Regions from separate parts of the Nocardioides secundeburneus genome, predicted to be linked through region 1. Evidence: predicted binding sites of a transcription regulator. Region 1 holds the regulator's gene; each other region holds the start of a gene.
What was found. Region 1 encodes LexA, which represses DNA repair genes until DNA is damaged. Its sites were predicted from a motif close to TCGAACANNTGTTCGA; they were not measured.
Positions count from the first base shown of each region.

Region 2: a site for LexA is predicted at 1,638-1,653, ahead of ABFT23_RS14410 (DUF6504 family protein). Genes of this name have one in related genera too.
Region 3: a site for LexA is predicted at 2,298-2,313, ahead of ABFT23_RS17630 (HNH endonuclease signature motif containing protein). Genes of this name have one in related genera too.

Region 1 is NZ_JBDUUE010000009.1:34,325-38,505, reverse strand. Features, by position in the region: gene ABFT23_RS21695 (penicillin acylase family protein) at 1-498, opposite strand, end outside; gene ABFT23_RS21690 (SDR family oxidoreductase) at 567-1,388, shown strand; gene lexA (transcriptional repressor LexA) at 1,396-2,145, opposite strand; gene ABFT23_RS21680 (alkaline phosphatase D family protein) at 2,289-4,061, shown strand; gene ABFT23_RS21675 (alkaline phosphatase family protein) at 4,061-4,181, shown strand, end outside.
Region 2 is NZ_JBDUUE010000005.1:140,447-144,627, reverse strand. Features, by position in the region: gene ABFT23_RS14425 (DUF4126 domain-containing protein) at 1-573, opposite strand, end outside; gene ABFT23_RS14420 (YbaK/EbsC family protein) at 593-1,075, opposite strand; gene ABFT23_RS14415 (hypothetical protein) at 1,111-1,551, shown strand; gene ABFT23_RS14410 (DUF6504 family protein) at 1,722-1,985, shown strand; gene ABFT23_RS14405 (SAV_6107 family HEPN domain-containing protein) at 2,045-2,467, shown strand; gene ABFT23_RS14400 (endonuclease) at 2,525-3,724, shown strand; gene ABFT23_RS14395 (methyltransferase) at 3,894-4,181, shown strand, end outside.
Region 3 is NZ_JBDUUE010000006.1:273,548-277,728, forward strand. Features, by position in the region: gene cobN (cobaltochelatase subunit CobN) at 1-1,848, opposite strand, end outside; cobalamin riboswitch at 1,893-2,010, opposite strand; gene ABFT23_RS17630 (HNH endonuclease signature motif containing protein) at 2,333-3,988, shown strand; partial or broken gene ABFT23_RS17635 (WYL domain-containing protein) at 4,173-4,181, opposite strand, start outside.

The DNA.
Region 1 (4,181 bases):
GATGCCGGCGACGTAGCCGCGCACCAGCGCACGCGGCTCACGACCGGGGCCGGCCCCGCTCGCCAGCAGCCGCTCGACGACGCGCCGGTTGCGCAGGTCGGTGACGAGCGTGTCGACCTGCAGGTTGGTGCCGTTCATCGACACGTGGTCGTCGTAGCGGCCACCCGGGCCGAACCACCGCGATCGGAGCCCGCGACCGGTGACGATCGTGTCGAACAACGTGCAGGCCGAGGCCTCGGTCGCGGCGTAGCCGCTGCCGAAGCCGAGTGAGGCGACGTTCGTCGCGGTGATGTGCGGGATGCCGTGCTTCGTCCACCGGATGCGGGCCTCGTAGCGCGGCCGGCGTGGCTTCGGCTTCGCGGCGGTGCCCGGCTCGGCCCGGTCGGCGGCGGGGGTGCCGGAGATGGCGGCGGGGGCCGCCGGTGCGGGCGAGGTGGGCACGGCGACCAGCAGCGGCAGCAGGAGGCTGGTCGCGATCGCGGCAACGGGACGGCGCATGCCTGGCTAACGCCGCACTGTGACGACGGTTACGCCCGCGGCCGGGCCCGGTGCGGCAGCATGCCCGCATGGGGTCCCGCAGCGCCACCGTGTCCGTGCCCACCAGCGCCGTCGTCACCGGCGCCGCGCGCGGCATCGGACGTGCCGTCGCCGAGCGCCTCGTGGCCACCGGACACCGGGTGGTGGTCACCGACGTCGACGCGGCCGCGGTGGCGGCCACGGCCTCGGAGATCGGCGCGACCGGCGTCGTCCAGGACGTGCGCGACCCGGCGGCGCACCGCGAGGTCGCCGCGGCGGCGTCCGGTCTCGCGCCGCTGGGCGTGTGGGTGAACAACGCCGGCGTCGGCTTCGACGGCGACCTGGTCGACCTCTCCGACGACCAGGTGCGCGGGCTGGTGGAGATCAACGTGCTCGGCGTGCTGTGGGGCATGCGGACCGCGCTCGATGCGTTCGAGGCGACCGGGCGCGGCGGCCAGGTGGTCAACGTGGCGTCGCTGTCGGGCCTCGGCCCGGTGCCCGGGCTGTCAGTCTACGCCGCGACCAAGGCCGCGGTCGTCTCGATCACCTCGTCGACGGCGCTGGAGGCGCCGTCGGGGGTGGGCGTGCACGCGGTGCTGCCCGACGGCGTCGCGACCGCGATGGTCGAGGCGATGGCCGACGGCCGCGGACGGCACCTCGTGCAGTCGGGCGGACGCCTGCTGGGCACCGAGGACATCGCGGACGCCGTCGTCGGCCTGCTCGGCTCGCGTCGCGTGCTGCGCACCGTGCCGGCCTGGCGGGGCGGGTTGATGCGTGGCTCGAGCCTGGCGCCCTCGCTCGCCGCACCGGCGATGGCCCTGTTCGAGAAGCAGGGTCGCCGCCGGACCGCGCCGGGCTCGACGCCGCGCTGATCGAGCCCTAGAGCTTGCGCAGCACCGCCGTGACGACGCCGACGATGGTGGCGTGGGTGCCGTCGATGGGCTCGAAGGCCGGGTTGTGCGGCAGGAGCCAGACCTTGCCGTCCTTGCGCTGCAGGGTCTTGACCGTGGCCTCGCCGTCGATCATCGCGGCCACGATGGTGCCATTGTCGGCCGTCTGCTCCTGCCGGACGACGACGTAGTCGCCGTCGCAGATGGCGGCATCGATCATCGACTCGCCGGAGACCTCGAGGAGGAACAGGGCGCCGTCGCCGACCAGCTGCTGCGGCAGCGGGAACACCGACTCGAGGTTCTCCTCGGCCAGGATGGGTCCGCCGGCGGCGATCCGGCCCAGGAGCGGGACGTTGACCGGGGGGACGGCGACGTCGCCGATGCCGGTCTCGTCGTAGCTGGTCTCGTCGGCCGAGCCGATCGAGCGCCGGGCGGCCATGACCTCGGGCAGGAAGACCTCGAGCGCCCGCGGCCGGTTGGGGTCGCGCTTGAGGAAGCCCTTCTGCTCGAGCACCCGCAGCTGGTGGGCGACGCTCGAGGTGCTGGTGAGGCCGACGGCCTCGCCGATCTCGCGCATGCTCGGCGGGTAGCCGCGCTGCTCGATGCTGTCCTTGATGGTGGACAGCACGCGCTGCTGGCGCGGGGTGAGCCCGGTGGCGTCGGCGGGAGCGTCGGGAAGCTCGTGCACCTTGGTCGCCGAGCGGTTCGCGGAGTCGTCGGACGTGCGGCTGCGAGGCATGACCGCACTGTCCCACCAAAGAGGGCCGAGATCAAACATGTGTTCGAACGGCGTGTCGGCGCCGTCCGCGACGAGGAGGTGAACGTCCGGCGACCAGAGCGTCGGGGCCGTACCCCCGGCCGGGGATCGTCGTTGGACCCGGCGTGACCTCCGAGCTCCCGGTGCGCCGTCGCACCGTGATCGCGACCGGCTCCGCCGGCGCCGCCCTGACCACTTTCGCCGGCGGGGCCGGCACGCTCGGCGCCGCCGCCGACGACTCCGAGTCCCCGCGCCGACGGGCCGGACGCCGCTACTTCGCGCACGGCGTCGCCTCGGGCGACCCGATGCCGCGCCAGGTGGTGATCTGGACGCGCGTGACCCCGACCGCGGCGGCCCGGCCGGGGTCGGGCCGGGGCCCGCAGGTGACGGTGACCTGGGAGGTCTCGACGCGCCGGGACTTCCGCCGCATCCAGCGCCGCGGCGCCGTCGTCACCAGCGCCGCCCGCGACCACACGGTGAAGGTCGACGTCGCCGGCCTGAAGCCGGCCCGGTGGTACTACTACCGCTTCGGCTTCCGGGGCACCCACAGCCGGACGGGCCGGTTCCGCACCGCACCGGCCGCCGGCGCCCGCCCGCGCAACCTGCGGTTCGGGGTGGTCTCGTGCACCAACTGGCAGGCCGGCTGGTTCGCCGCCTACCGCGGGCTCGCCCGGCGCGACGACCTGCACGCCGTCCTGCACCTCGGCGACTACCTCTACGAGTACGGCCCCGGCGAGTACGGCTACGGCAGCACCGACCGCGACATCCGCACGCACGACCCGCGGCACGAGATGGTCTCCCTCTCCGACTACCGGCGACGGCACGCGCAGTACAAGACCGACCCCGACCTGCAGGCCCTGCACGCCAAGTACCCGTGGATCGTCACGTGGGACGACCACGAGGTCACCAACGACCAGTGGCAGGGCGGAGCTGAGAACCACCAGGCCGACGAGGGCGACTACCACCGCCGTCGCGCCCGCGCCCACCGCGCCTACGACGAGTGGATGCCGGTGCGCATGAGCGGCAGCGCCCGTCTCGGAGACGGCACGCGCCTCTACCGGCGCCTGACCTTCGGACGGCTGGCCGAGATCAGCATGCTCGACCTGCGCAGCTACCGCTCGGCACCGGTCGAGACCGCGCTCCCCTCCCCCGTCCCGTCCGCCGACGCCGGGGTCAGCGACCCCCGCCGCACCATCACCAGTGCGGCCCAGCTGCGCTGGCTGAAGGAGTCGTTGACCCGCCCGCAGGCGTTCTGGAAGGTGATCGGCAACCCGGTGATGATCTCGCCGGTCACGTTCGCGCAGCTGCCCGCCGACCTGATCGGCCCGATCAACGACGTCACCGGCCTGCTGCCCGACGACGGCCTGCCCTACAACGTCGACCAGTGGGACGGCTACACCGCCGACCGGCAGCGGATCCTCGCTCACATCAGGGACCACCACGTGCAGAACGCTTTGTTCGTCACCGGCGACATCCACTCCGGCTGGGCGGCCGAGGTGCCCTACGACGTCGGCACCTACCCGCTCAGCGGCGCGGGCGCCGTCGAGTTCGTGTGCACGTCGGTGACCTCGAACAACCTCAAGGACATCACCGGCACGCCCGCCCACACGACCAGCACCGCCGTCGAGGCGACGATCCTGGCCAACAACCGCCACATCAAGTACCTCAACTTCGACGACCACGGCTTCTCGGTGCTCGACCTCGACGCCAAGCGCGCCCAGATGGACTGGTTCGTCATCGGCGACCGGGCCGACCGGCAGACCTCCATCACCTACAGCCGCTCGTTCCTGACGGTCGCGGCGTCGAACCGGGTCGAGGAGACCTTCGTGCCCCTGCACCGGCACAGGCCCGGCCGGAGCTCGGGCGACGCCCGTCCGGTCGACGGCGGTGCGTCCTGATGTGCGGGTGCGGACAGCGGCACGCCGCCGGCGAGCGTACGCCGTTCGACGTCGGACGGGCCGAGCTGACCACTGGGCGCCGCACGCTGCTCAAGGCCGGTGGCGGCGTCGCGATCTCGA
Region 2 (4,181 bases), on a different contig from region 1:
GCGTGATCGGCGGTCCCTGACGCGGCGCCAGCCGCGACGCACGAGCTTGAAGGCGAACCACACCACCACGAGTCCGACCAGCAGGAGCACGGCCGCGATCGAGGCCGCGACCACCGGGTGGTTGATCGCGAACGCGACGACGGCGAGCACGGCGACGTCCTCGGCGACGCTGGCGACGATGTTGCTGGCCGGCTCGGGCGAGGAGTTGATGGCCAGTCGACCGCCGGCCTTCACGACGTGCGAGGCGAGGGCCGTCGTCCCGCCGACGGAGGCGTTGAGGGCCTGGGTGAGCGAGTCGGCGTCGCCGGCGACGAGCAGCCCGACGACGGCGCCGGCCGTGGGGCGGATGACCGTCGAGATCGCGTCCCAGGCCGAGTCGACGTAGGGGATCTTGTCGGCCACGAACTCGAACGAGTACATGAAGGCCGCCGCGGCCAGGACCTCCCAGCGCCCGAGCACCTCGGGCACGTCGGCACCTCCGAGGCGCTCGCCGAGGCCGAGCACCAGCACGACGAGGTAGGCGTTGACGCCGCTGGCCCACCCGCTCGAGAACGACAGCGCGAGCGCCTCCACGATCCGGTCCCGTCCTCGTCTACTCGACGTCGACGACGGTGGCGCCGGTGAGGCGGGCCAGCTCGTCGAAGGTCGTGGAGAACACGGCCGCCGGGTGCCCGGCGGCCGCCCAGACGACCGGGTGCTGCTCGAGCCACGGGTCGAGGTAGGTCGGCACCGGCGCGGGGTGGCCGATGGGGGAGACGCCGCCGATCACCTGACCGGTGTGCTCGCGCACGAACTCGGGCTTCGCCCGTCGTAGCCGCGCGACCCCGATGCGGGCCGCGACCTTGTCGGTGTCGACGCGGTGGGCGCCCGAGGTGAGCACCAGCACCGGTGCGTCGTCGGCGTCGAAGAGCAGGCTGTTGGCGATCGCGCCGGGCTCGCAGCCCAGCGCCTGGGCGGCGAGGACGGCGGTGTGCACGGCGTCGGGCAGAATGACGATCTCGCCGGTCCCGCCCAGCCGGGCGTGGTCGGCACGGAAGCGGGTCACCGACGGGTGCTCGTCGGAGGTCTGTGACATGCGCCGACCTTAAAGGGAGACCGGAGGTGGGTGCCGTGGAGGTACCGGCGACGATGAAGCGCGTGGTGCGCCTGGTCTGGGCCCTCGTGCTGCTCGCCGGCGTGATGACCGTGCTCGCCGTCGTGCTCGACGACCAGATCCTCGACGCCGCCGGCACGCCGGCCAACAACCCCGACGACACCCGCGTGCCGCCGTCGTACTCGCCGGTGGTCGTCGTCCTCTACGTCACCCTCGCGGCGTTGGTGCTGGTGCTGCTGGCGTTCGTGCGCAACGCACACAACTGGGCGCGCCACTGCCTCGCCGTCACGTTCGTGCTGCTCGCCCTGGCGATGGTGGCCCTGCTGGTGGCCGGCCCCCCGGTCACGTTCGTGCCCTTCGTCTGCGTGTGGCTGGCGCTCGACGCCGCGCTGCTGCACCAGCTCTACCGTCCCGAGTCGGGGGCGTTCCTCGCCCCTCGGGAGCGCGTGGCCGGCTGACGGCCCGACCTGCGACGCCCGCGCCCGGGTTGCGGGCGGGCTTCGTCCTTCCCTTGTGTCGGAGGGTCCGGTTAGAGTTCTCTTGTTCGAACACGTGTTCGATCCTTCCGGTGGGGCCGACCTCGACCCCCGGCCCCCCGGTCGACCTGCCCCGGGTGAGGAGTCCGTCCATGCGTCACTACGACGATCCGGTCGAGGTCCGCCGCGGCCCTCGCGACCACCCCGGCCGCACCGGGGTCGACGACCCCGAGCAGTTCCTGTGGCGTGGCCGGTTGTGGAAGGTGCGCGCCGTCCTCGCCCACGTGGTCGAGGCCGGCGCGCGGGAGCGGTGGCGGGTGCAGGCCGGTCGCGGGGGCCTGGAGTCCGACGGCGTGTTCGACCTCTCCTTCGACGGCGCCGACGGGTCCTGGCAGCTCGTCGGCGGCCGCGACTGACCCGACCCGCTGCGCGACGCACCCCGCGACCCACCCTGCTGCCCGAGGAGACGACCCGGATGACCATGCTGCCCGCCACCACCCACTCCTACCTGGCCCGCTCGGCCGACTCCCTCGCCGAGGCGCTGGCCGCCACCGACGCGCCCACGCGCTACGCCTGCGCCCACGTCGCCGCGTTGCGGGCCGCCGCCGCCCTGCTCGCCGCGCGAGCCCGGCCCGAGCCCACCCGGCGGCGTCCGCAGAAGAACGCGTGGGTGCTGCTGTCCGAGGTGGCGCCCGAGCTCGGCGAGTGGGCCTCGTTCTTCGCCGCCGGCGCGGCCAAGCGGGCCGCCGCCGAGGCCGGTTCCACCCGTGCGGTCACCGAGCGCGACGCCGACGACCTGCTCCGAGACTCCGACCGGTTCCTGGCCGTCGTCGAGTCGGCGCTCGGCGTCGTCGCCCACGCCCCGGTCGCCGACCCGGGGGTGCGTCGCGTCTCCTGACCCGACGCGAGGGTTTCCCTGCTATCGGTCGCCGCCCGCATCCGCCAGGGTCAGGCCATGACTCTCGGGACCCTCGCCCTGCGGCGCGCCCACGCGGGCGCCCTCCTCGCCCTCGTGCTCCTCGCGGCACTGCTCGCCCTGGCCGTCACGCCGTCGGCCCAGGCGGCGACGGTGTCGGTCGCCAGCGCGCGGGCCACCCAGGACGGGTCCACCGGCACGGTGCGCGGCTACGTGGTCGGCCAGCCGACGTCGTCCACCACCGTCGTGCGCAGCGGCTACCCGAACGACTACGCCATCGCGATCGCCGACGCGGCCGGCGTCACCGACACCTCGCAGATGCTCTACGTGCAGGTCCCCAGCGCCTTCCGCTCGACCTGGGGCCTGCGTTCCAACCCCGGCCTGCTCGGCACCCGGGTCGACGTCACCGGCACGTTGGCGGCCTACTTCTCCCGCCCCGGCCTGACGGCCGCCACGAGCTTCGCCGCGGCCGGCAGCACCCCGCCGACGACCCCGCCGACGACCCCGCCGACCACGCCACCGGGCGGTGCGTCCGGCGGCACGACGGCCTACGACGACACCTACTGGAAGGACGCGATCGGCACGTCCGGAGCGCAGCTCGAGAGCGCGCTGCACACCATCATCTCCACCGGCGTCACGAAGATCTCCTACGACGCGGTCTGGGACGCGCTGAAGGTGACCGACCGCGACCCCGCCGACGCCGACAACGTGATCCTGCTCTACCAGGGCACCTCGGTGCCGGCGTCCGACAACGGCGGGGGTGTCGACCAGTGGAACCGTGAGCACGTCTGGGCCAAGTCGCACGGGGACTTCGGCACCGCCACGGGCCCCGGCACGGACATCCACCACCTGCGACCCACCGACGTCACCGTCAACTCCGCCCGCGGCAACCTCGACTTCGACGAGGGCGGCACCGAGAACGCCGAGGCGCCGGGCAACTACCGCGACGGCGACTCCTGGGAGCCCCGCGACGCCGACAAGGGCGACGTCGCCCGGATGATCTTCTACATGTCGGTGCGCTACGAGGGCGGCGACGGCTGGCCCGACCTCGAGGTCAACGACCGGGTCAGCAACGGCTCCGCGCCGCTGCACGGCAAGCTCGCCACCCTGCTCGAGTGGAACGCCGAAGACCCGCCGAGTGCCGCCGAGCTGCGCCGCAACGACGTCATCCAGCAGCAGTTCCAGGGCAACCGCAACCCGTTCATCGACCACCCCGAGTGGGCCGACTCCATCTGGTGATCGCGCGACCGGTCGAGCGTGTAGCCTGAGGGTCGTCGAACACACGTTCGATCTTCGTCAGGGGTCGAGCCATGCCGGAGGCTCGCTTGTCCGACCAGCCCAGGCCCACCCCCGCCGGTGCGGCACCGCAGTCCCGAGACACCCGCGCGGGCCCACTAGGGTCGGAGCCATGTCCGCGAGCGAACGCCGAGCAGCACCCCGCACCGCGGTCGTGTGGGACGTCCTCGACCCCGTGCTGGCCGAGCCCGGCCGGCCGCTCGACGTCGTCGACATCGGCGGTGGCACCGGCGGCTCGGCCGTGCGCGTCGCCGGCCTCGGCCACCGCGTCACCGTCGTCGACCCCAGCCCCGACGCCCTCGCCGCCCTGGCCCGCCGGGCGCGCGAGCACGGGGTCGAGGTCGAGGGTCACCAGGGCGACCTGTCCGACCTGCGCGCCCTCGTCGGCCCCGACGGTGCC
Region 3 (4,181 bases), on a different contig from region 1:
GATCTCGCCGCGGATGGCCGGCAGCTTGGCGGGGTCCATCGCGGCGATGTTGGCGTACTCGTCGAGCAGCTGCTCGAGGCGGGCGATGTCGCCGTACGACTCGGCCCGCGCCATCGGGGGGATGAGGTGGTCGACGATGACGGCGTGCGCGCGGCGCTTGGCCTGCGCGCCCTCACCGGGATCGTTGACCAGGAACGGGTAGACCAGCGGCAGGTCGGCGATAGTCTGGTCGGTGGCGCACGACGCCGACAACGCGGCGTTCTTGCCCGGCAGCCACTCCATCGAGCCGTGCTTGCCGAGGTGCACGACAGCGTGTGCGCCGAAACCGTGGCGCACCCAGCGGTAGGCGGCCAGGTAGTGGTGGGTGACCGCGAGGTCGGGGTCGTGGTAGATCGCGATGGGGTTCTCACCGAAGCCGCGCGGCGGCTGGATGAGCAGCACGATGTTGCCGGCCTGGATGGTGGCGAGCACGATCTCGCCGGCGTCGTTGACGAACAGGTTGCCCGGGGCCGGTCCCCACGCCTCCTCGACGTCGCTCTTCAGGTCGGCCGGCAGGTCCGCCGTCCAGGCCTCGTAGTCGGCTTTGGTGATGCGCACGTGGGCGTCGGTGAGCTGGGCGCTGGTCAGCCACTCCTCGTCCTGGCCACCGGCGTCGATGAGCGCGTGGATGAGAGCGTCGCCGGCCTGGGTGTCGTCGTCCATCTCGAGGCCGGGGATGGCGCCCTCGGGGCCGAGGTCGTAGCCGGCGTCGCGCATGCGGCGCAGCAGTCGGATGGTCGAGACGGGCGTGTCGAGGCCGACGGCGTTGCCGACGCGGCTGTGCTTGGTCGGGTAGGCCGACAGCATCAGCGCGACCTTGCGCTCGGCGACCGGCGTGTGCCGCAGACGGGCGTGGTTGACGGCGATGCGGGCCACGCGGTCGCACCGCTCGGCGTCGGCGACGTAGCGCGGCAGGCCGTCCTCGTCGATCTCCTTGAACGAGAACGGCGCCGTGATGATGCGCCCGTCGAACTCGGGGATGGCGATCTGGGTGGCGGAGTCCATCGGCGTGACGCCGTCGTCGCTCTCCTCCCACTCCGCGCGGCTCGAGGTGAGGCAGAGCCCCTGCAGCACGGGGATGTCGAGGGCGGCCATGCGCTCGACGTCCCACGCCTCGTCGTCGCCACCCGCGCTGGCGCCGGCTGGGGTGCTGCCGCCGGCGGCGAGCACCGTGACGACGAGCGCGTCGAGCGAGCCGAGCGCCGCGTACAGCTCGTCGGGCGCCGAGCGCAACGACCCCGCGAACACCGGCACGCCGACCGCCTCGCCCGTCGCGTCGACGGCGTCGGCCAGCGCGTGCGCGAACGCGGCGTTGCCGGACATCTCGTGCGCGCGGTAGTACAGGACGCCGACCCGCGGCAAGCCGTCGTCGGCCTTCTCGGTCATGCCCCACTGCGGCACGGCGGCCGGTGCCTCGAACCCCTCGCCGGTCAGCAGCACGGTGTCGGAGAGGAACGCGTGCAGCTGGCGCAGGTTCTCGGGCCCGCCCTCGGCCAGGTAGCCGTGCGCCTCGACGGCCACGCCCATCGGCACCGACGACATCTCCATCAGCTCCGCGCTCGGCTGCTGCTCGCCGCCGAGCACCACGACCGGCATGCCGGTGTCGCGGATGCGCCGGAACCCCGAGCACAGGTCGTCGGGCGAGCCGAGGATGCGACCCACGACCAGGTCGCAGCCAGCCAGCGTGTCGGCCATGGACTGGTGCCCGGGTCGCGCCGGGTTGGCCCACACGTAGTCGGCGCCCAGCGCGTTGGCCGCGCGGGCAGAGAGCAGGTCGGTGTCGGACGTCGACAGCAGAGCGATACGCATCAGGTGGTTCTCCTCGGGGTTCGCGCCCCTGGGTGACGAAGGTGTCGGCGGAGAGTCCCGTGGCCAGTGTCTGGCTGACCGGTCTGGCTGACGACCGGCACACAGTGGCGGAACCGCCCCGGACTCGCACCGGGTTCCTGCGCCACGAGAATCGTTGGCGAGTCTAGGGGTTGGTCGGCGCGTTCTGGTTGGTGAGGTCGTTCGCTCTTGTCACGTGCCTGCTGTGCGTGGTCGGGTTGGCCGCGCGCGGTAGCACGCCGCGTCTCGGCCTCAAGGACCAATTCGTTCGTCTCGCTGTCTCGGGGATGCGGGGATTGGTCCTTGACCCCGAGCCTCTCGCGGCGTGCTGGTCCGGCGCGTGCGGTGGCGCCTCCGCAAGCTCCGGCGCACCGCCCGCCAAATGCGCGGCCAGTTCCTGGGGGATGGGTTGGATGGCGATCGAGATTGTATCGAGCATGCGTTCGAATTTGTGGTATCATGGCCTATGGCCACCTCGACCCGCACCAGCAGCGATCCGCTGTTGCTTGCCGTGCGTGGGCGTCGCCTCGCTGAGGCTGACGCACAGGTCGAGACGCTGAAGTCCGTGCTGGCGTGGGCCGAACGGAACGAGGCCACCTCGGACGAGGTCGTCGTGTTGCTGCAGTCGGTCGAGCGTCCGTTGCACCTGGCCGGCCCGGGTGCGCCCGCGGTGCCGCAGTACGCCGCGCTCGACCTCGCCCTGTCACTCGGGATGTCGACCGACGCCGGGCTGACCTACCTCGGTCGGGCGCTCGAGCTGCGTCACCGGCTCCCGCGCCTGTACCTGCGGGTGGTCAAGCACGAGGTCGCGCTGTGGCGGGCGTTCAAGATCGCCGACGCGACCATGAGCCTGTCCGAAGCGGCGGCCTGGCACGTCGACCGGTTCATCGCACCGGTGGCGGATCGGTGCTCGTTCGCCCAGCTCGACCGGACCGTCGACGCCGCCCGCGCCGAGCACGACCCCGCCGAGGCTGAGGCCCGACGCCTCGCGGCGCTCGAGGACCGACGCGTCACCGTGTACCTGGCCGGTGCGACCACCGACGGCACCGTCGACGTCATCGCCACCCTCGACACCGCGGACGCGATCGACCTCGAACACGCCCTGCGCGACGGCGCGCAGAGCCTCGCCGACCTCGGGTCGACCGAGACGCTCGACGTCCGTCGGTCGCAGGCGCTGGGCGTGATGGCCCGTACCCAGTTGTCGTTGGACCTCGAGACCAGCGGCACCGGGCGTGGGGTCACGATCTACGCCCACCTCGACGCCACCCAGCCCGACCTGCCCGGTCTGCTCGACTACACCCAGACCCCGCTCCTCGTCGAGCAGGTCCGCTCCTGGTGCGAGACCGCCGGCACGAAGGTCACCGTGAAGCCCGTCATCGACCTCGCCGAACCCCTCGAGACACCCGCCTACCGACCCTCCGATGCGATCCGCGAGAGGGTCACGCTCCGCGACCGGTGCTGCGTCTTCCCCGACTGCAGCAGGCGGCGTACCGACCTCGACCACATCGTCCCGTGGGAGTCCGGCGGCATCACCGCGACCTGGAACCTCGCCCTGCTCTGCCGACGCCACCACCGCGCCAAGACCCACGGCCGGTGGTCGTACCGGATGGTCGAACCCGGCCTCTACGCCTGGACCAGCCCCACCGGCGTCGAGAAGACCGTCGACCGACGTCCACCACCCGGCACCCGAGCCCGCCGACATCCCTGGCCGCCCCACCAGCCCGCCGTCCACCCCGACCGCGGGCTACCGGCACGCCCGGGGCATCGATCGCCAGCACTCAAGAGCCGTGGCGCCCTCGTCGCCGGAGCCGATGAACAAGCCCAGGCCCGGGCGACGCACCGCCCGCTGGCAAACCCGAGCCCCGACCGGGCCGGCCCACGACACTCCCCGCGCGCGGCACGGAAGAGGACCTCACGGCAGCGGCGCCACCCCACGCGCCGCAGGCGCGCACGCCGATCCGCACTCGCCGTCAGTCGAGCGGGCGGTCGTGGTGCGCGATCAGCTCCTCGACGAGGGCGACGGCGTCGGGCAGCACCGAGCCCGGCTGGACGACGCGGGTGGTCGGTCCTCCGGCGAGCATCAGGAGCCCGACGCGCTCGCCGACGGGTGGGAGGAGGTTGAGGTCGGCGACGAACGACTCGTCGTCCTCGGAGACGACGGTGACGTGCTCGGCGTAGACGTCGGCCGCCCAGCGGGCCTCCTGGGCGAGCTCGAGGCGCACCCGGGTGGTGGCGCGCTGCTCGAAGAGGCGTGCGTCGAGGTGCGAGGGCGGCACGAAGGTGTCGTCGAGCGGCGTGACGTCACGGACCTGGGC